2 regions of the Pontibacterium sp. genome follow, and region 1 is predicted to be linked to the other one. Evidence: predicted binding sites of a transcription regulator. Region 1 holds the regulator's gene; the other holds the start of a gene.

Region 1 (18,022 bases):
AAAAAGAAGATAACAAAACTGAAGAAACGACTAAATCAGCCTGAATGATTACTCGTTTATCCAGTACAAAAAACCGGCTCATATAGGCCGGTTTTTTATGCCTAAACACTGCGCTGATCAGACCGGGTTATCAATATCCACAAACATCTGCTCAATACCAAACGTTTGGGCCAGCTCTTCACCTAGCGCTTTCGCGCCAAAGCGCTCTGTCGCATGATGCCCGGCAGCGATGTAGTGAACGCCATTCTCACGCGCACTATGCACCGTGGGTTCTGAAATCTCACCCGACAAATATGCATCTAATCCAAGATCAATGGCTTTCTCGATATAGCCTTGTGCACCACCAGTACACAAACCAATGGTCGTAATTCGATGCTCACCACCCGCGATAAGCATGGGCGGACGCTTTAAAACCTGACTCACGCGATCCCCCAACTCCTGCAAGCTCATTGGCACATCGAACCTGCCCGTCAGCCCAATACTGAGAGGATTGCCCTCCTCTAGGCCGCCCGTGACAGTAATTCCCAGTAATTTGGCCAAAACCGCGTTATTGCCAATGTCCGGATGCGCATCCAGCGGCAGATGATAACCCAGCAGATTAATATCGTGTTGCAGTAAGGTCTTAATACGCCGCTGCTTCATTCCGGTAATACAGGGATTTTCCCCTTTCCAGAAATATCCGTGGTGTACCAATATCGCATCAGCATCCCACGCGACAGCAGCGTCAATCAGCGCCTGCGACGCCGTCACACCTGTCACAATACGACTCACCTGCTCACACCCTTCAACCTGCAATCCATTTGGCGCATAGTCGCGAAAACGCTCCGGCGTAAGCCTTTGGTCCAGATAGTTGACCAGTTCTTTCCTACTTATCGACATATAATCCTGATTCAGATTCACATAACCATTGTTATCTTCGTATAATTCAAGAATCCCGTTAAACCTTCAACCCCGAGACAATGCGAAGATTCTCTTTTTTACTATGGCCCGTCGTCACCGGCATATTCGCAGCGATTGTTCTGCTGCAATTTTTTCCGGACCTGTTTGCCCCTAAGGTTAACACGGTGGAGATCCGCCAGACGGATAAGCCCGCCCTGCAACCCGCTGGCGCTCGAGGCCAGGGACCTGTGTCGTATGCAGATGCGGTAAACATTGCTGCACCTGCCGTCGTAAACATCTATACCCGGACGTTGGTAAAACAAAAAAAACCTCTCGCTGATGACCCGTTTTACCGCAACTTCCTGGACCAACGCGATACTCCACAGCGGCAACGCATCGAATCCAGCTTAGGTTCTGGCGTCATTCTTAGCCCACAAGGTTATATTGCGACCAACAACCATGTCATCGAAGGTGCGGATAGTATTGTTGTCGCACTGAAAGATGGCAGAGAAGCCATGGCCTCATTGATCGGCAACGATCCGGAAACTGACCTTGCAGTCCTGAAGATTGACCTGGAAGGCGTACCAAGCATCACGCTCACGGACTCAGATAACATCCAGGTTGGCGATGTGACACTGGCGATAGGCAATCCGTTTGGCGTTGGCCAGACAGTCACCATGGGCATCATCAGTGCGATAGGACGCAATAGCCTGGGCCTGAATACCTATGAAGACTTTATCCAGACAGATGCCGCCATTAATCCGGGCAACTCAGGCGGTGCATTGATCGATGCTTACGGTAACCTGATTGGCATCAATACCGTCATTTATACAAAATCGGGTGGCTCTCAGGGCATCGGATTTGCAATCCCATCCAACCTGACAAAACAGGTTATGCAGGATTTGATCCAGCATGGACGGGTCATCCGCGGCTGGCTGGGTATCGAAGTGCAGGAACTCACTCCCCAATTAGCCGAGTCGTTTGGCATGTCTGATACCCGCGGCCTTATTATCGCCGGTATTTTTCGAAACGGACCTGCCCATCAGGCGGGGATTCAACCCGGGGATATCATGATTGCGATCAACGATAAACCGATTCGCGATCGTCGGACATCCATGGATCAGATAGCCAAATATAAACCGGGTGACGAGATTAGCATTGATGTCATTCGAAACGACCAGCAACTGTCTCTGACAGTGCAAATCTTTGAACGACCACGCAGCCGCAGCTGATATGACATAGATAAATTCAGACAAATAAAAAAGGCTCCATCAGGGAGCCTTTTTTATTTGTCGATCACCCAGTCGCGATCAATCTTTCTTGATACGGTATTCAGCAGAACGGGCATGCGCTGTCAGGCTTTCTCCGCGCGCCAGTACAGACGCCACTTTACCCATCTCTGAAGCACCCTCTGCTGAGAACATAATCAGTGATGAGCGCTTCTGGAAATCGTATACACCCAGAGGCGAAGAAAAGCGTGCGGTACCGGATGTTGGCAGGACATGGTTGGGGCCAGCACAGTAATCACCCAGCGCTTCCGCGGTATAACGCCCCATGAAAATTGCACCCGCATGGCGTACCTTCGGCACCAGTGCTTCGGGATCTTCAACCGATAACTCAAGATGCTCCGGCGCGATGCGATTGGTCACTTCCATCGCTTCGTCCATGTCCTGCACTTTAATCAGCGCAGCACGCTCACGCAAAGAGACATCGATAATCGATTTTCGCTCCATCGTTGGCAGCAGCTTATTAATGCTCGCTTCCACTGCACTAATAAAATCAGCGTCGGGAGAAACAAGAATAGACTGCGCATCTTCATCATGCTCTGCCTGCGAAAACAGATCCATTGCGATCCAATCAGGGTCAGTCTTGCCATCACAGACAACAAGAATTTCAGATGGACCTGCGATCATATCGATGCCAACAGCACCAAACACCGCACGCTTAGCCGTTGCAACAAAGATATTGCCAGGACCGACGATCTTATCCACTTTAGGTACAGTTTCAGTACCGTAGGCCAGAGCAGCAACCGCTTGCGCGCCCCCCACACAGAAGACACGATCAACACCCGCCAGCGCAGCAGCAGCCAATACCAGCTCGTTCACCTCACCATCTGGCGTCGGCACGACCATAATAATCTCAGCCACACCCGCAACTTTTGCCGGCATGGCGTTCATCAGGACTGACGATGGGTAGGATGCCTTACCACCCGGCACATACAAACCAACACGATCCATCGGGGTCACTTTCTGGCCCAGCATGGTGCCGTCAGCTTCGGAGTACTGCCAAGACTCACCTTTCTGGCGTTCGTGATAACCACGCACACGCTCAGCGGCCGTTTCCAGCGCCTGGCGCTGCTCAGCTGGCAGATTGTCGAGAGCATTGTGCAAACGCTCCTGACTCATCTCCAGCTCAGCCATAGACTCAACCTGCAGACGATCAAAACGGTTGGTATATTCAACCACTGCCGCATCGCCTTCGGCTTTCACACGCGCCAGAATCTCATCAACAATCTGATTGACCTTACCATCAGATACAGATTCCCACGCTAAAAGACGGTCCAGCTCTGTTGCAAAGTTATCCTGCTGAGAGTCCAGACGGGTAATACTCAGGTCATTCATGCTGATGCCTCCGCCTCTCTGGCATCAACGGCAGCCGCCAGCTTATCCAGTATCGGCTGAATCTGTTTGTGCTTCATCTTCATCGATGCCTGCCCAACAACCAGACGGGAACTGATATCATCGTCGATCGATTCCATCGGTTCCAAGCCATTTGCTCGCAGCGTATTACCAGTATCAACAATATCAACGATACGATCAGCCAAGCCCATAATCGGTGCCAGCTCCATCGCGCCGTACAATTTGATGATATCAACCTGTACACCCTGCTTAGCAAAGTAATCACGGGTGATATTGACGAACTTGGACGCCACTTTCATACGGCCTTCAACCGCAGGCGCCCCCTTCATACCGGCAACCATCAGCCTGCAGCGGGCAATCTTCAGGTCCAACGGTTCATACAAGCCTTTAGCACCATGTTCTAGCAACACATCTTTACCGGCGATTCCCATATCCGCACCACCATACTCAACATACGTTGGCACGTCGGTCGCACGAATCACCACAAACTTGATATGCTCATGGTTCGTATCAAAGATAAGCTTACGGCTACTGAAGATATCCTCAGCCGGAACAATATCAGCCGCTGCCAACAGTGGCAGGGTCTCTTTGAGGATACGCCCTTTGGACAGCGCGATGGTCAGTTGCTGCTTCATGCTACTCTCAATACCTGTATTTAACCTGGCACACGCTTGATACGCGCACCCAATAACTGCAATTTCTCTTCAATACACTCGTAACCACGATCGATGTGATAAATACGATCGATCACCGTGTCACCGTCACTCACCAATGCAGCAATCACCAAACTAGCCGATGCGCGAAGATCGGTTGCCATAACAGGCGCGGCCTGCAGTACCTCAACCCCCTCAGTTACAGCAGTGTTGCCGTCGATGGAGATCTTTGCACCCATGCGGATCATCTCCTGCATGTGCATAAAGCGATTCTCAAACACGGTTTCCTTGATACGACTCACCCCTTCAGCAACCACATTCATCGCAGCAAACTGTGCCTGCATGTCCGTTGGGAACGCAGGATAAGGGGCTGTTGTAATATTAACTGCTTTAGGGCGCTTACCGTGCATGTCCAACGCGATCCAGTCATCGCCGGAGGTAATTTCTGCACCCGCTTCAGTCAACTTCTGCAATACTGCATCCAGCGTGGTCGGATCAGTGTTTTTAACCTTAACACTGCCACCCGTTGCAGCCGCCGCAGCCAGGAACGTACCCGTTTCAATACGATCCGGTAACACGTCGTAACAACAGCTATGAAGGCTTTCAACGCCATTCACAACAATAGTATCAGTTCCCGCGCCCTGAATATCAGCACCCATGGCGTTCAGGCAGTTTGCCAGATCAACCACTTCAGGTTCGCGTGCTACATTTTCCAGTATTGACTGACCTTCTGCCAACGCAGCAGCCATCAGAATATTCTCGGTGCCTGTCACAGATATCACATCGAAGAATATTCGGGCCCCCTTCAAGCGGCCATTACTTTTAGCACGGATGTATCCGGCCTCAACCAGTACCTCAGCGCCCATCGCCCGCAGACCGTGAATATGCATATCCACAGGGCGAGAACCAATTGCACAACCGCCTGGTAGCGAGACTTCAGCCTCGCCAAAATGCGCCAACAGCGGCCCCAGTACCAGAATGGAAGCGCGCATGGTTTTAACCAGCTCATATGGCGCAACCGTTTCTGTCAGAGTGCCCGCGTTGATTTCAACGCGCATTTTTTCATCCATCACCAGATCGACACCCATGCGACGTAGTAACTCAAGCATGGTGGTGATGTCGTGCAAATGGGGAAGATTGCCAATCTTAATCGGCTCTTTTGATAGCAGAGTCGCAGCTAGAATAGGCAGGGCAGAGTTTTTCGCACCGGAGATTTTCACCTCGCCGTGCAACGGCGTGCCGCCTGAAATAATCAGTTTATCCATTGACTTACCTGAAGCTCATTGGAAGGTTATTTTTGCAGCGCGTCCCACTGCTCGGGAGTGTAGGTCTTGATGGTTAGTGCGTGGATTGTGCCGTCAGCGATGTACTCATTCAGACATCCGTAAACCAACTGCTGTTTCTTTACCGGGCGCAGGCCATCAAACAGCCCCCCGACAACAGTCACCTGAAAATCACACCCTTCACCGGCAGTATATGCGGTACAGCCTTCAAGTTTAGACTCGATGATCTGTTTGACGTCTTCAGCTTGCATTTCATACTCCAACTGGCGAACTATGCAACGTGTTCAAATAAACGCGAAATCATACCGGATTGAAACAAAAAAGGCGATCTGTCAGATCGCCTTCTAATGTGTATTCAACTAGCTGAAGCATTGCTCCAGCCCTACTAATCCGGCAATGGACTGCATCTCGGATGGGACATTAACCGGTTTCAACGTCAGCCCTAATAACTCAGCACGGCGCATTGAGCACAGCCACAATGACAGCGCTGAACTATCAACCCGGCTGACGCCGGAAAAATCAACAGCAACCTCACCAGACATTTCACCAAGCAACTGATCGACTTTTTCACGAATTGCAGTGATATCCGAAAACTTCAACACACCGGATAACTGCAATGCCATGTCACCAGCACGCTCGACCTTCCACTCAGCCATTGCTGGCGCCTTTATCCGGATCGATCTGCTCTTTCCACATAGTAACGGTGCGCGACACGTTACCACGAGACTTCTGTGCCAAATCTGCAAACTGATTTTTGAAGGTCAGTCGCAAGTTCACGCCATCCAGGTTCACGTTCACCAAGCGCCACTCGCCTGCTTTCTTACGCATGTAGTAGACCAGAGTAAACTTAGTTCCGGCACTGGAGGTGACTTCAACAGTAACGATCTGCTTGTCCGGCTTAGGACTTTTCGTCTTCGCAGGAACAACTTCATAACCTTTAATATCAAAGCCAACAATGGCTTTAGCATAGGTTTTTAGCAACGTGGTACGAAATACACCCGCAAACTCGGTCCGATCATCAGCCGAAGCCTTGCGGTAATACTTACCCATAACCAGCTTGGAGATATAAGGAAAGTCCACTACCGGATCCAGCAACGTATCAATTTCAGATACCAGCGCAGAAAACCGCGTTTCCTCACGGAAGCTTGAATCTTCCATCAAACTGAGCATTTTGCCAGTCGCATTTTCGACAACCTGACTCGCCTCCTCCCAGGAAGCCATTGCAGGTAAAGAGATCGTCAGCATAAATGCTGTAAAAAGTACTGCTACTTTGCTTACAAGCTGCTTAAACATAGAAAAACCTTTATTCTGAAACTTCGTTGAACAGGAACTTACCAATCAAATCTTCAAGCACCAAGGCTGACTGGGTATCCTCGAAGAAATCGCCATCTTGCAGAAACTCCTCCTCTGCACCTGCGACTACGCCAATATATTTTTCTCCAAGCAACCCAGCGGTCAGTATAGATGCAGAACTGTCGATCGACAGGAAATCCACATCCTTGGCAATTTCCATCTCCACCAGAGCCTGCAGAGCATCAGAATCCAGACGAATATCCGTCACCTGACCGATTAACACCCCTGACATAGTGACCTTAGATCGCTCAGTAAGCCCGCCGATATTCTCAAAGCGCGCGTAGACACGATAAGTTCCTTTGCTCTCAAGATTAAGACCACTGACGTTTACCGCCAGCATTAACAAAGCCACCAACCCCATCAATAGGAAAGCACCCACTCCTATCTCCAAGACTCGGATACGCATACTATAAATCTCCAAACATTAATGCAGTCAGAACAAAGTCCAGTGCCAATACCGATAACGAGGCATAAACCACCGTTTTGGTTGTGGCATCACTAATCCCTTCCGACGTTGGAACACAGTCATATCCCTGAAATACCGCTATCCAGGTTACGACAAAACCAAACACCACGGCCTTAATCAGGCCATTTAAGATATCCTCAGAAAAGTCCACCGAGTTTTGCATATTCGACCAAAACGACCCCTCGTAGATACCCAGCCACTCGATACCCACCAGCGCACCACCAAATATCCCCACCAGAGAGAAAATAGTCGCCAACACCGGCAAACAGATAAAGCCAGCCCACAACCGTGGCGCAACAATACGCCGTAATGGGTCAACCCCGATCATCTCCAGACTAGAAAGCTGCTCAGTGGCTTTCATCAAACCAATCTCTGCCGTAAGCGCAGAGCCTGCCCGTCCAGCAAACAACAGCGCCGTTACGACGGGCGCAAGCTCCCGCACCAAGCTCAGAGCCACCATCTGCCCGACGGCTTGTTCAGACCCGTAGTCCACCAGAATCGTATAGCCCTGAAGCCCCAATACCATACCGATAAACAAGCCTGAGACCACGATAATGATGAGTGACAACACACCCACAAAGTGGATTTGCTTAATCACCAACGGCAGCATCATCGCCGGCTGCGGGCGCGCAATCAGCGACTGCATCAAGATAATGCCTGCTGATCCGAACGCTTCGAGCTTTTTCAGCCCTTTATGCCCAACCCGGGCAAGTAAATCCAGCATACTCAGCTGTCCTGCAACAGTTCAGACTGATAATCCCCGGCCGGGAAATGAAACGGCACAGGCCCATCAGGTAATCCCTGAATAAATTGGCGTACTTTCAATGAAGACGCATTGTTGATCTCTTCAGGCGTCCCTCTGGCAACAACCTCAGCATCTGAAATCAAGTAAATGTAGTCAGCAATCGCCAGCGTTTCCTGAATATCATGGGATACGATAATACTGGTATGACCCAGCGCTCTATTGAGTCGACGAATTAAGTTCACCAACACTCCCATTGCGATCGGGTCCTGACCAGTAAATGGCTCATCATACATAACGAATTCAGGGTCCAGCGCAATCGCACGCGCCAGCGCTACACGTCGCGCCATGCCTCCGGACAACTCACTCGGCATCAGGTCTCGCGCACCCCGTAATCCCACAGCATGCAACTTCATCAACACAACATCACGTATCATCTCTTCTGAGAGATCCGTATGCACCCTCATCGGAAATGCAACGTTCTCGTAGACACTGATATCAGTAAAAAGTGCTCCGCTCTGAAACAACATCCCCATACGCGACCGCATCTTGAACAGCTCACGACGGTTCAGGCGCGGAACATCCTTCCCATCCACGAGAATAGAACCGCTGTCCGGCATCAACTGCCCGCCGATCAAGCGTAATAACGTCGTTTTCCCGGTACCTGAGGGGCCCATAATGGCGGTAATTTTCCCACGTGGCACCTGGATATCCACGTTGTTATATATCGCCCGTTCCCCACGCGAAAAACTGAGTTTTTGTATGTCAATGATGACGTCGTCGAAGCTATCCATAGGCTCTATAGATGTAGGGAGTTGTGGCTAGTTCCTTCCTTGCCAACATTTTTTATCAAATGCTGTCGTTCGATAGACTGGAGGAGCATTACCGTGATTCAAAAGGCCGCGAATTATACCACCGCCCACCTTAAAGCTGAACACTAAATAATTTTGCTCAATGCAATAGATTATTCCATTGAGCGCTTCTATCAGCGTTTAATCAAACCACGCATTCTGTTTTAATAGCCCCCTCTATTTACTGGCAACGAGATGCACAATGCTGTACCCAACACTCGCAATCATTACAGGCTTGGTTTTACTAGTATGGAGCGCAGACCGGTTTGTAATCGGCGCAGCTGCAACCGCCCGTAACTTCGGCATGTCACCGATGCTCATCGGTCTGACCATCGTATCCTTCGGCACCTCTGCACCAGAGATACTGGTTTCCTACATGGCCTCCATCAATGACGCAGGAGAGCTTGCAGTCGGCAATGCATTAGGCTCCAACATCGCCAACATTGCTTTAGTATTAGGTATTACAGCCATTATCGCCCCACTTCCGGTTAAATCCGGCGTATTGCGTAAAGAACTTCCATTACTGCTTGCTGTCACTGTTTTTGCAGGCATGCTGCTTCTGGATCTCCAGCTCACGCTGGTCGACAGTGTTATTTTGCTGTCCATGCTGGCGCTCAGTTTGTATCTTTTCCAACGTTTTCAACGCAACGCTTCACCGGAAGAAAGCGCCAACGAAGAGGAAGAGTTACCCGAACTAAAAACGGGTAATGCTGTTTTCTGGCTGATTCTAGGGCTTGTTATTCTGGCTGGGAGCTCCCGCCTGCTGGTCTGGGGGGCGACTGAAGTAGCCTTGGCATTAGGCGTTAGCGAGCTGATCATTGGCCTCACTATCGTCGCCATTGGAACCAGCCTGCCTGAATTGGCGGCGTCGGTTGCCAGTGCCCTTAAAGGACATCATGACCTGGCCATTGGCAACGTGGTCGGTTCCAATATATTCAACCTTGTAGCGGTTATGGCCGTTCCGGGGTTTATTGCACCGCTAGCGATCGATAGTATCGTTTTAATCAGGGATTACAGCGTTATGCTGGGTCTGACCGTTGCATTGATCGCTTTCGGTTTGATTCAGAAACCACCAAAGATCAATCGATATGAAGGCATCCTACTGACTGCGCTGTATGCAGGTTATCTGGTACTGCTATACAATATGACCGTTTAATTCCGGGCACCGAGAAAAAGATGACCAAAAAAGCTGACTTCCTGGCGTCTGCGCGCCGCACCATCCAGCTGGAAACCGAAGCTGTAAAAGACCTAGAAAATCATCTGGACGGTGACTTTCAACATGCCTGCGAATTGATGAGCCAATGCACCGGTCGCATCATTGTTACCGGCATGGGCAAGTCAGGCCATATCGGCCGTAAGATAGCGGCAACCCTTGCTAGCACAGGCACCCCTGCTTTTTTTGTACATCCGGGTGAAGCCAGCCATGGCGATTTGGGGATGTTCACATCTGAAGACGTGGTGCTGGCACTATCAAACTCTGGTGAGACGGCAGAAATCGTGACCATTTTGCCACTGATCAAGCGGATGAACGCTCCACTCATCAGCATGACCGCTAAACCGGACTCCAATCTCTCCCGAGCGGCGGATGCCAATTTACATATAGGCGTGGAAAAAGAGGCCTGTCCACTCAATCTGGCCCCTACGTCCAGCACGACCGCGCAACTGGTCATGGGTGATGCATTAGCGATTGCATTGCTGGAAACCAAAGGCTTTAGCAAAGAAGACTTTGCCTTTTCCCACCCTGGCGGCAGCCTTGGCAGGCAACTGTTGTTAAAGGTAGAAGACGTCATGCACAGTGGTGACGATGTACCTTGTGTAATAGAAGGCACATCGCTGCACAATGCACTTTTCGAAGTCACCGAGAAACGCCTGGGTATGACCGCAGTATTGAATAAAGCCGGCGTTGTTACCGGAGTCTTTACTGACGGAGACTTGCGTCGAGCACTAGACCACGAAGTCAATTTGAAGGGCACGCCTATTGAGCAGGTGATGACCGTTGACTGCACCACAATCCGAGCCGACATTCTGGCTGCAGAGTGCCTTCAAATTATGGAAAGCAAACAAATCAATGCGTTGCTGGTTGTCGATGACGAAAACAAACCTATTGGCGCGCTGAATATGCATGACCTGCTTAAAGCAGGCGTACTCTGATACAGCCCCGACAAACCAACAGAATTTGGAGCAGACCAGATGAACTGGTGCCAGGACCTAACTGACGAACAAGCCACGAAACTTCAGGATGTTAAACTGGCGGTATTCGACGTTGACGGTATTTTGACCAATGGACAGCTGTTATTCCTTCCAGATGGCCAGGAAGTGAAACAGTTTAATACCCTGGATGGGCTTGGCATTAAGCTTTTACAGAAAGCCGGTATTGAAACAGCCATCATTACAGGCCGACGCTCCTCTCAGGTTGAACTTCGCGCTCGCTCGCTGGGCATCACCTATCTGGAGCAAGGCCGCGAAGATAAACTGACCGCACTGAAAGAGCTATGGCAAAAAAGCGGACACAATGCAGAAACAACCGCGTATATCGGTGATGACCTGCCAGATCTTTCGGCTATTCGCGCGGTGACGTTTGGAGCCACCGTGCCCAACGGCCACCCTCTGGTTCAACAACATGCTGACTGGTGCACATTACGTCGCGGCGGCGAAGGAGCCGGTCGTGAATTCTGCGAAAAGATCCTTGCTGCCCAGGACAAACTTGAACAGGTATGGGAGCCATACCTCTAGTGTCTACCGCCCGCACTCGCCTGATTATTGCTGCGCTTCTGCTTGGCCCCGTACTGCTTTACTGGGGCTTAGGTATTGCACCTAGCGAAAGAAGCCGCCCCCCACAAGCGCTACAACAAGGCGAAGACTACTTTGCAACCGATACCCGCACACGGGTATTTGATGACCAAGGCATGCTCGAGCAAACATTCTCCACTCCTCGCCTGGATCACTATCCCGACCGGGCTGAGAGCGAGCTCACAACTCCTGAGATCATTCTTTACGGGACAGACGGCTCAGTAACGACGACAACGGCTAAACATGGCACCCTGCCGGATGACCGGATTAAAGCCTTGCTCAGTGGAGATGTTCGCGTTAAAGACAGTACCAGTTCCGGGGTTGTAACCCTGGTTCTGACCGAGACACTAACGCTTTACCCCGATACAAAGCTGGCTGAAACGGATGAACCAGTCACCATCCTTTCTGACAACGTTCGCTACGACGCTACCGGTATGACAGCCTCGTTCGAGAATAAAACACTTAAGTTGTTATCAAACGTACAGGGATTGCATGAGAATGAAGACTAAATTTCTGGCACTGATGGTTGCAACGCTGCTCAGCGCCACGGCCAACGCGCTACCGGAAGACCGAGAGAAGCCTATTCACGTCAGCGCTGACAGTGCGTCGATTGATGAACGGACCGGTCGAACCGTCTATGTTGGTGACGTAAAAATCACTCAGGGTACCCTGCTAATCGAAGCTGACCGGGTAGAAATGGAGCGAGGCAAAGAAGGCGTTGAGCTGGTTACCGCGTACGGCAATCAAGCCCACTTCCGCCAAAAGCCCGATACCGATAAGCCATATACCGACGCCTGGGGCGATACGATTATCTACAAAGTAGAGAAAGAACACCTCACACTTCAGAAAAACGCTAAAGTTATCAGCGACAAAGATACATTTACTGGTAGCCGCATACTCTACAACCTCAAAACTTCAGTTGTAGACGCGTATAGTGATGGCAAAGATGGCAGTAGCGGCCGGGTAGAGATGATCATCCAGCCCAAAAAAGATAAGGACGCTCAATGAGTAAGCTGCAAGCAACGCATCTTGCCAAAAGTTATAAAGGCCGCGAGGTCATCAAAGATGTATCCCTATCGATTAAAAGTGGTGAAATTGTTGGCCTGCTAGGGCCCAACGGCGCAGGCAAAACCACCTGTTTCTATATGATCGTTGGCTTGGTACGTGCTGATCGCGGACAGGTACTGATCGACGAAAAAGAGATCACTCGCCTGCCGATGCATGGACGTGCTCGCTGCGGTATCGGCTACCTGCCACAGGAAGCCTCGATCTTCCGCAAGATGAGTGTCCGGAACAATCTATTAGCCATTTTAGAAACACGACATGATCTGGACAAAAAGCAGCGCGAAACAAAAATGTTCGAGTTGCTCGAAGAGTTCCACATCACCCATATTATTGACAGCTTAGGCATGAGTTTATCCGGCGGCGAACGCCGACGCGTTGAAATCGCCCGAGCACTGGCCACCGAACCTTCGTTCATCCTGCTAGATGAACCGTTTGCGGGTGTCGACCCTATCTCTGTTAACGATATAAAAAGTACGATTAAGCATTTGCAAAGCAAGGGCATTGGCATCCTGATCACCGACCACAATGTTCGGGAAACGCTGGATATCTGTGAGAAAGCGTATATCGTGAGTGAAGGAACAATCCTCGCAAGTGGCGCTCCGGATGCTATTATGCAGAATAACGCTGTACGTGCAGCCTATCTGGGTGATACGTTTCAACTGTAAGTCATTATTCAAGCTGAACTTTTCTTTAACGCAGCACAGGTTTCTATCGAGTAGTTATGAAGCAAGCGCTACAACTCAAAATTGGCCAGCAACTCACCATGACGCCTCAGCTCCAGCAGGCGATCAGGTTGCTGCAGCTATCGACACTGGACCTGCAACAGGAGATTCAGGAAGCGCTTGAAAACAATCCGATGCTGGATGTTAATGAGGAAGGCGACACCGACACCCCGGCAAGTGAAGAAAAAAACACGCCGGACTCAGCCTCAGATACAACCCCGGATTCCGAAGTGACAGCTCACGCGGAACAGGAGCATACAGAAGAAGCTCAAGTTGCCGACGATAACTGGAATGATGAGATCCCCGCCGAACTCAGTACCGACAGCAGCTGGGATGACACCTTTCAGAGTTCAGCTCCAGGCAGTAGCCGAGACGACTCTGAAGGCACCTTCGAATCCAATGACACCGCAGAAGAAACGCTACAGGATCACCTCCACTGGCAACTGAACCTGACGCCTATGAGCGATCAGGATCGGTTAATTGCGACCAGTCTGATCGATGGTATCAACCCCGATGGCTACCTCACGGTTACACTTGAAGATATCCACGAACATCTGCGTCAACAGGATGGCATCGAGGAATTAGATCTGGATGAAGTCGAAGCAGTGCTGCGACGCATTCAACAATTTGATCCTCCTGGTGTATGCGCACGAGATCTCAGCGACTGCCTCGCAATTCAGTTGGAGCAACTCCCGGATGACACTGCGTGGAAAAAGCAGGCGCTGACAGTCGTCAGAAATTACCTGAAGTTACTTGGTAGCCACGATTACCGTCAACTGATGCGTAAAGCGAGGCTCAAAGAACCTCAGTTGCAGCAGGTCAGTCTGCTCATCCAGCAGCTGAATCCAAAACCCGGCGCATCAATTACCTCCAGTACCGCTGAATACGTGATACCGGATGTCATTGTCACTAAACAGCGCGGTATCTGGACGGTCAACCTTAACCCGGAAGTATCACCCCGCCTGAGAATCAATTCCGGCTATGCCGATCTGGTACGCAGGGCTGATAACAGCGCCGATAACAACTACCTGAAAAGCAACCTTCAGGAAGCGCGCTGGTTTATAAAGAGCTTGCAGAGCCGCAACGAAACCCTGATGAAAGTCGCAAACGAAATCGTTAAACGACAGGAAGGTTTTCTCGAGCACGGTGAGGAAGGGATGAAACCCATGGTACTGCATGACATCGCAGAAGCCGTTGAAATGCACGAATCAACCATCTCCCGTGTCACGACACAAAAGTACATGCACACCCCGAGAGGGATTTTTGAGCTGAAGTACTTCTTCTCCAGCCACGTAAACACCAACGATGGTGGAGCCGCCTCCTCTACGGCAATCCGAGCGCTGATTAAAAAACTGGTTGCCGCTGAAAATCCGGCAAAACCGTTAAGTGATAATAAGATCGCACAATTTCTGGACGAACAGGGATTTAAAGTAGCCCGACGTACAATTGCGAAATATCGGGAGGCAATGAGCATTCCGCCTTCTAATGAACGCAAGCGTCTGGTTTAATGGAAACGGAAACACAGGACGAATACAGTCACTGCCAATAGGAGAGACCTATGCAGATTAATATTACTGGCCATCATGTCGAACTGACTGAATCTATGAGTAATTATGTGCACTCCAAGTTTGAAAAACTGGGACGGCATTTTGACAATATCACCAACGTCCAGGTGACACTCAGCGTCGACAAAAAACGTCAGAAAGCAGAAGGTGATCTTCACCTTGCCGGCGGACAGATCTTTGCTGCTCACGAACATGATGATATGTACGCCTCTATCGACGGTCTTGTCGATAAACTGGACCGTCAGATCATTAAGCACAAAGAAAAACTCAAAAAACACAAATAAGTCATATCATTCTCAACACACCCTATGTTGATTCAAGAGCTACTGACGCCCTCGAGAACCCTATGCGGCTTCGAGGGCGGAAGCAAAAAACGTGTACTGGAAAAAACCAGTCAGCTAATCGCCGAGCAAAATCCCGGTCTGGAAGCTGATACTGTATTCTCAGGACTACTCGGCAGGGAGCGTCTAGGCAGCACCGGTATCGGTGATGGCGTGGCAATCCCCCACTGCCGGCTACAAGACTGTCAGAACGCCTTGGGCTACCTGATCACACTGGACTCACCGATTGATTTTGACTCAATTGATGGCAAGCCCGTAGATCTGATCTTCACCCTTGTCGTACCGGAAGAAGCCTGTGACGAACATCTTCAGACGCTGGCTTCAGCTGCAGAGCTGTTTAGTCAGGAGTCGGTACGCAGTGCCCTACGTAATACCAGTGATGATGCCGCTCTGTATACCGTCATTTCTGATCTGGGCAATTAACGAAATACCTCATCACACAGGCAGGAGGGGACATGAAGCTTGTTGTTATCAGCGGCCGATCAGGATCTGGTAAAAGTACAGCGCTTCAGGCGTTAGAAGATATCGGCTTCTACTGCATCGACAATCTTCCTGCGACCCTGCTGCCCTCACTGGTTGCTCAGATGACCAGTGATCCGCAGCATCCAGAGCACATTGCGATCAGTATTGATGCACGCAATTTGCTGAGCAATCTGGCGCAGCTTCCCACCATTCTCGAAGCACTGAAAAAAGATGAGCAGGAAGCACACTACGAAGTGCTTTACCTTGATGCATCAGAAGCAACTCTGCTAAAGCGCTACAGTTCTACACGCCGTAAACACCCTCTATCAGACGATAATCGCGGCCTGCTGGAATCGATTCAGCTCGAACAGCAGCTACTCGAACCCATCGCTAAAATGGCCGATTTGCGCATCGACACAACACGTCTGAACCTATACGACCTGCGTGATACGGTTAAAAGTCGCATTGCCGACCGCAGTGATCAGTCACTTGCAGTGCAGTTTGAATCGTTTGGCTTTAAACACGGTGTACCGTTGGATGCCGATATTGTTTACGATGTCCGCGTCCTGCCCAACCCATATTGGATTCCTGAATTGCGTCAATACTCGGGTCTGGACCAGCCTGTGATCAACTTTTTATCTGAATCAGATCAGGTGCAGGAGATGCAGGACCACATTACCGAGTATCTGGAATGCTGGTTACCACGCTTCGCCGCCAACAATCGCAGCTACATTACAGTGGCCATAGGCTGTACGGGGGGGCATCATCGATCAGTCTACCTGGCGACCCGTTTAGCTTCTCATTTTGAAAAACTTATGGATAATGTCCATGTCCGCCATCGGGAACTGAAGTGACAGACCTAACGACATGATCGAAAAGAAACTAGAAATCATCAACAAACTGGGCCTTCACGCCCGTGCAGCTGCGAAACTCACCGGCGTAACCGGCCGCTTCTCCAGCGATATAAAAATCGCCAAGGAAGGACGCCAGGTCGACGGCAAGAGCATCATGTCCGTTATGATGCTGGCAGCCAGCATCGGTACCGAGCTGATATTTTGCATCGAAGGTGATGACGAACAGGATGCGATGCAAGCCATCGAATCACTGGTCAACAATCGCTTCGACGAAGAAGAATAGGACGCCTCCAACAGCCCTCTCTCTTCATCTTCCCTCGATCCACAACCCATCCTCAGTGTCAGAGCAGCCAGCCCTTTCACTACATAAGATTGTTTCAATCCAGCGCGGCAATCAGGCTGGTTTAAACCTCTGCTTTTGCTACACTCCCCCGCACATGGGTTATTCCCCTCGTCACAATCCGCTATAATTGGGACAGATTGGAGCCTACCCTGTTTATCCTCCGGATTATGAGTTAACGCAGCATGAGTACATCAGCGCAGAGAACACAGTTTGAAAAGCTTGCAGATGCGCTGGATAGTGGCGAATTCCAACAGATTCGTTTTGTCCTCAATCATAGCCTGCGCCCGGCAGAAGTTGCCCGCCTGATTGAAAAGTCCCCGCCTAAGGAACGACAGATTCTCTGGAATCTGATCAATACAGACCTGGAAGGTGAAGTCCTTCAGGACTTAGGGGATGACGTACAAGCGGAAATTCTAAGCCGAATGGACGCAGCAGAAGTATTGGCGATCACCGAATCGCTGGATACCGATGACATGGCTGACGTCATTCAGCAGCTGCCGAACACGGTCATGAAAGAGCTGCTGCGGATTATGGACAAACAAAACCGCAAACGCGTAGAGCAGGTTTTGTCCTATCCTGAGGATACTGCCGGTGGCCTGATGAACACCGATACGGTCACCATCAGACCCGACATCTCGGTAGAGACGGTAATGCGATATATGCGCCGTCACAAAGAGATACCGGAAATGACCGACAGCCTGATTGTTGTCAGCCGAAAGGATTCCTATATCGGAATTCTGCCACTGACGAAATTGCTGGTCTCAGATCCGAATATCACCGTACGCGAAATCATGGTGACCGAAATCGAGCCTATTTCGGCCACCATGCCCGACAATGAAGTGGCCGTACTGTTCGAACAGCATGACCTGGTCTCCGCCCCGGTTATTGATGACGACGGTCGCCTGCTGGGCCGTATTACCATCGATGATGTCGTTGACGTCATCCGTGAAGACGCGGATCACTCACTGATGAGCATGGCCGGTCTGGACGAAGATGAAGATACCTTTGCGCCCG
Region 2 (4,805 bases), on a different contig from region 1:
TATCGAAAGGGCGTGAACGTCAGTCTGAATCAAATCGAACAGGAAGGGTTGCTGAACGCTGAGGTGTTTAGCCATTTGAAACAGCTCACTGACAGCTTCCAGCTGGAAAAACTCGCACACTATATTGAGGCAAAGTCGACATGAACACAGCGATAGGGAAAGAGATTGTACTGGTGGTGGATGACTCGCCGGATGCGCTGAGTCTGATCAACGATGCGCTGGAGCAGGCGGGGATGGATGTGTTGGTCGCTCTGGAAGGGCGTCAGGCGCTGACGATCGCGCAGCGGATTCGCCCCGACATTATCCTGCTGGATGCCATCATGCCGAACATGGACGGATTCGATACCTGTCGGGCACTCAAGGCTGATCCCGCTCTGGCGAGTATTCCGGTGATCTTTATGACCGGCCTGACCGATACCCGTGATGTGGTGAAAGGTCTGGAAGCGGGTGGGGTGGATTACCTGACTAAGCCGATAAACCCGAGCGAACTCCTGGCGCGGATGAAAGTGCATCTCGCTAATGCCCGTCAGACCGTGAGTGTGCATTCCGCGCTGGATGACAGCGGCCAACACCTGATGACGGTGAACCCTAGCGGTGAAGTTCAGTGGGGCACACCACAGGCCTATGCACTGTTGGCGAAAGCGCAGGTCGATCTGGACTGGCAAAATAAACATCTGGGCGCTCAGATCAACCAGTGGCTGGAAACTCCGGAACTGGCGCAGCAGCAGGCACTAAAATTACGCCATCTATCCTATCCACTGGAACTTAAGCTCGTGGCAATGCATGACAACGGCGAGGTGCTGGTGCGTCTGATCGATGGTGAGCGTCCTACCGGAGCAAGCCTGCTCAAGATCAAACTGAGCGTCACCGAACGGGAGTCTGAAGTCTTACACTGGATCGCCAATGGCAAAACCAATCGTGAAATTGCAGAGATACTAGAGATGAGCCCGCGTACGGTGAATAAACATCTGGAACAGATCTTTCCCAAACTGGGAGTTGAAAATCGCACAGCGGCGGCGGGAGTGGCGTTGAGGTTACTATCGGTGGAGTAGCCCAAGGCGTTTTACTTGTTCGATTCCTTTGCCCAATAGTCGTTAAGCACATGCTTAATGGAAGGATGATCAAACGCATACTCATCGTTTTCAAGGCACCATTTCAAATACATCACCACTGATTTGCGTTGGATGTTACTTAGTGTGCTGAATCTGGATATCGAGTATTCATCTGGCTGAATAAGATGAAATATGGGGTCGTCTACTTCATTTCTGATGCTGCCAATGATGAAGGCGGGTAGATGAAATCGCATTCCGTCCGCATCAAAAAAAGAAAGGCTGCTATGACAGCGTTGTAAGTCATCATAATTGAGCGCTCTCCAGTCTTCTTTTTGGTCTCTTTCGCGGTTTTTAACCTGCACGTCTTTGGATTCATAGTCATCAATCGCTTGTGCTTCCCACAGACCGATTCCGTTTCCAAGCGTGACTCCTACAAAAGCAGACGTTATCTCTTTTTCAATGCTGTCTTTGTTCATTGGCAATCCAATATGTTGGTACGAGCCCTGTTTCTGTTTCTCACGCGCCTCGGTGGAAATTCACAAACGGCTACAGTGATACATTGTATATCACTGCTGTATTGCTGCGGTTAACCTGTATCACCGTCTGCATTCCCACGCGGGGCATGGGAACGAGAAGTGAGGTGGTCTGACTGCGTATACTGGTTCCCATGGTCCTCCGTGGGAATCCATACAGTGGGTGAGGGCACACGCACTGCTTGCACTTCGCCCCTATACGTCAAATGACGTACCTGTCTGCGTTAATCGCCCGATACCCGCAATCGCCCATATTCAATAGTCTGGATGCAATACAAAACCGTTTCGCAGCAAGGTGTAAGCGGAGCCGTGTGATGTAACCAATTCTCAAATGAAGGGTAGATCAGGTATGAAAATCAAAAGCATCGTGACCGGTATTGCACTCTCAATGGGCGCTTCTGTTATCAGCATCAGTGCGGTGGCAGGCGATACGATCAAAGTGGGCGTGTTGCACTCTCTGTCTGGGACTATGGCGATCAGTGAAACCACGCTGAAGGACACGGTCCTGATGATGGTGGAGGAGCAGAACAAGAAAGGGGGTCTGCTGGGCAAGAAGCTGGAAGCGGTGGTGGTTGATCCTGCCTCAAACTGGCCTTTGTTTGCAGAAAAGGCGCGTGAGCTGCTGACTCAGGAAGAAGTGGATGTGATCTTTGGTTGCTGGACGTCGGTATCCCGTAAGTCTGTTTTGCCGGTAATTGAAGAGCTGAACGGTTTGATGTTCTACCCGGTGCAGTACGAAGGTGAAGAGTCTTCCAAAAATGTCTTCTACACCGGCGCAGCGCCAAACCAGCAGGCAGTCCCTGCGGTGGATTATCTGGCGGACGAGCTGGGCGTCGAGCGTTGGGTACTGGCGGGTACGGATTACGTTTACCCACGAACCACCAACAAGATACTGGCGGCATACCTGAAGTCTAAAGGTGTGGCTGACGAAGATATCATGGTGAATTACACGCCGTTTGGTCACTCCGACTGGCAGTCTATCGTCTCTGATATCAAGAAGTTTGGCAGCGCCGGCAAAAAGACCGCTGTGGTCTCTACCATCAACGGTGATGCCAACGTTCCGTTCTACAAAGAGTTGGGTAACCAGGGCGTATCCTCTGAAGATATCCCGGTTGTTGCGTTCTCTGTTGGTGAAGAGGAACTGTCCGGTATTGATACCAAACCACTGGTTGGCCATCTGGCTGCATGGAACTACTTCCAGAGTGTTGATAACGAAGCGAACTCCGCCTTTATCAATAAATGGAAAGCTTTCACCAGTGCGGATCGCGTGACCAATGACCCAATGGAAGCGACCTATATTGGCTTCAACATGTGGGCAAATGCGGTGAAAAAGGCAGGTTCTACCGAAGTGGATGCGGTTGAACAGGCGATGATCGGTCAGGAAACCCCTAACCTGACAGGCGGCACGGCAGTGATGAACAAGAACCACCACCTGAGCAAGCCGGTACTGATCGGTGAGATTCAGGATGACGGTCAGCTGGAAGTGGTTTGGGAGACGGAAGGTGTTGTACCGGGTGATGCATGGTCCGACTACCTGCCGGGTTCTAAAGATCTGATCTCTGACTGGACCTCTCCGGTGAAATGCGGCAACTACAACACCCAGACTCAGGCGTGTGTTGCTCAGGCTAAATAAGCGGTATCCCTCGCAGTTGCTACGTGATCTGTTTATCGCAGGTACGTAGCCCCATGTGGCACCCGATGGACTGTCGGGCGCCACGTTCTCTTTCTTTTGCTTATGTTTCCCGAGCAAACCCTATTTTGGAGAAGATCCATGAGACGCTTGCTAGCGATAGTTTGCTGCTTTTTGGCTGCGTCATTTATCTCCGTTCAGGCAGCTGAATTCACACACTCTGCCCAAACTTCTTCCTCTGCTTCAGCAGCGGGATCGTCGGTGACGACAGAATCCCTGTTGCTGGAGCTGACACAGGTAAAACTGTCCAAGGCACTGCCCGTATTGAAACAGCTTGAACAGGTCGGTGGCGTAAACGTGTTGCCACTGTTCAAGACGATGCTGGCGGGTGAGCTGTATTTTGTAAAAACCAGTAAACAGGTGGTGGGTTATAAAAAAGTGAACGGCGATGCTGTCATCGAAGATCCGTTTACCGCCGAACCGCTCTCTGATCTGACCAAAAAACAGATTAAAAAAATACGTGTGAACAATCGATTGCGCGTGTATCTGCGCGGTGTGATTGCCCGTCTGCAGATTAGCCATCCCGACGCTGAGCAGCGTTTATCGGCAGTACGTTCTCTGCTGAGTGATTTGGATGCTTCTACGGTTGCGACGATTCAGGATGCTCGCTTATCGGAAGAAAACCGCGACGTGCAGGCGATGATGGATCTGGCGCTGGCGATGCACCAAACCGAATCGACGGTGGCAGCGGAGCGACTGGCCGCCGTTAACGTGTTGGCGGACAGTCTGGAAAATGATGTCCGTAACCGACTGACCGCACTGGCGGCGCACGATCCACAAAAGGAAGTGAAAGCGGCGGCGAACAAGGCGCTGGATTCGATCAATCAACGGATCGAAGTCTATGACTTTGTTGATCAGCTGTTTTTTGGTTTGAGTCTTGGCTCGGTGCTGTTGCTGGCGGCGATTGGTCTGGCGATCACCTTTGGGGTGATGGGCGTGATCAATATGGCCCACGGCGAAATGATCATGCTGGGCGCCTACACCACCTATGTGGTGCAGCTGATGATGCCCAATGCGATTGAATACTCCCTGTGGGTGGCGATTCCGCTGGCGTTTCTGGTATCCGGTCTGGTGGGTGTGATGATTGAGCGGGGCGTAATTCGCTTCCTGCACGGACGTCCGTTGGAAACCTTGCTGGCGACCTTTGGTATCAGCCTGATCTTGCAGCAGCTGGTGCGTTCGGTGTTCTCTCCGCTGAACCGTCAGGTGGCAACACCGGAGTGGATGAGTGGTTCGCTGGATATCAATCCGGTGCTGAGTTTAACCCTCAACCGCTTATATATTCTGGCGTTTGCGCTGTTGGTCTTTTGCCTATTGCTGATCATCCTGCGTAAGACCTCGCTGGGGCTTAACGTCCGTGCTGTATCGCAGAACCGAAATATGGCGAAAGCGATGGGTATTCGTACTGATTGGGTCGATGCGATGACCTTTGGTCTGGGTTCGGGTATCGCGGGTGTCGCCGGTGTTGCATTGAGTCAGCTGACCAATGTCGGGCCGAATCTGGGGCAGGCCTACATCATCGACTCCTTT

Evidence for each region. Region 1 encodes sigma-54, which starts transcription at its own class of promoters, with help from an activator protein. Its sites were predicted from a motif close to TGGCACNNNNNTTGCTNT; they were not measured.
Region 2: a site for sigma-54 is predicted at 1,753-1,770, ahead of urtA (urea ABC transporter substrate-binding protein). Genes of this name have one in related genera too.

The regions. Positions count from the first base shown of each region.
Region 1 covers NZ_JBFGYC010000011.1:4,754-22,775, forward strand. The annotation lists gene ABYW01_RS01495 (YhcB family protein) at 1-44, shown strand, start outside; gene ABYW01_RS01500 (Nif3-like dinuclear metal center hexameric protein) at 118-879, opposite strand; gene ABYW01_RS01505 (S1C family serine protease) at 960-2,111, shown strand; gene hisD (histidinol dehydrogenase) at 2,190-3,500, opposite strand; gene hisG (ATP phosphoribosyltransferase) at 3,497-4,153, opposite strand; gene murA (UDP-N-acetylglucosamine 1-carboxyvinyltransferase) at 4,174-5,436, opposite strand; gene ABYW01_RS01525 (BolA family protein) at 5,463-5,705, opposite strand; gene ABYW01_RS01530 (lipid asymmetry maintenance protein MlaB) at 5,814-6,110, opposite strand; gene ABYW01_RS01535 (phospholipid-binding protein MlaC) at 6,103-6,747, opposite strand; gene mlaD (outer membrane lipid asymmetry maintenance protein MlaD) at 6,758-7,213, opposite strand; gene mlaE (lipid asymmetry maintenance ABC transporter permease subunit MlaE) at 7,215-7,997, opposite strand; gene ABYW01_RS01550 (ATP-binding cassette domain-containing protein) at 8,000-8,809, opposite strand; gene ABYW01_RS01555 (calcium/sodium antiporter) at 9,069-10,022, shown strand; gene ABYW01_RS01560 (KpsF/GutQ family sugar-phosphate isomerase) at 10,043-11,017, shown strand; gene ABYW01_RS01565 (KdsC family phosphatase) at 11,057-11,599, shown strand; gene lptC (LPS export ABC transporter periplasmic protein LptC) at 11,599-12,165, shown strand; gene lptA (lipopolysaccharide transport periplasmic protein LptA) at 12,155-12,664, shown strand; gene lptB (LPS export ABC transporter ATP-binding protein) at 12,661-13,386, shown strand; gene ABYW01_RS01585 (RNA polymerase factor sigma-54) at 13,443-14,951, shown strand; gene hpf (ribosome hibernation-promoting factor, HPF/YfiA family) at 15,002-15,292, shown strand; gene ptsN (PTS IIA-like nitrogen regulatory protein PtsN) at 15,317-15,772, shown strand; gene rapZ (RNase adapter RapZ) at 15,805-16,665, shown strand; gene ABYW01_RS01605 (HPr family phosphocarrier protein) at 16,679-16,948, shown strand; gene mgtE (magnesium transporter) at 17,191-18,022, shown strand, end outside.
Region 2 covers NZ_JBFGYC010000036.1:1,181-5,985, forward strand. The annotation lists partial or broken gene ABYW01_RS03685 (ATP-binding protein) at 1-144, shown strand, start outside; gene ABYW01_RS03690 (response regulator) at 141-1,052, shown strand; gene ABYW01_RS03695 (DUF6714 family protein) at 1,064-1,528, opposite strand; gene urtA (urea ABC transporter substrate-binding protein) at 1,935-3,218, shown strand; gene urtB (urea ABC transporter permease subunit UrtB) at 3,357-4,805, shown strand, end outside.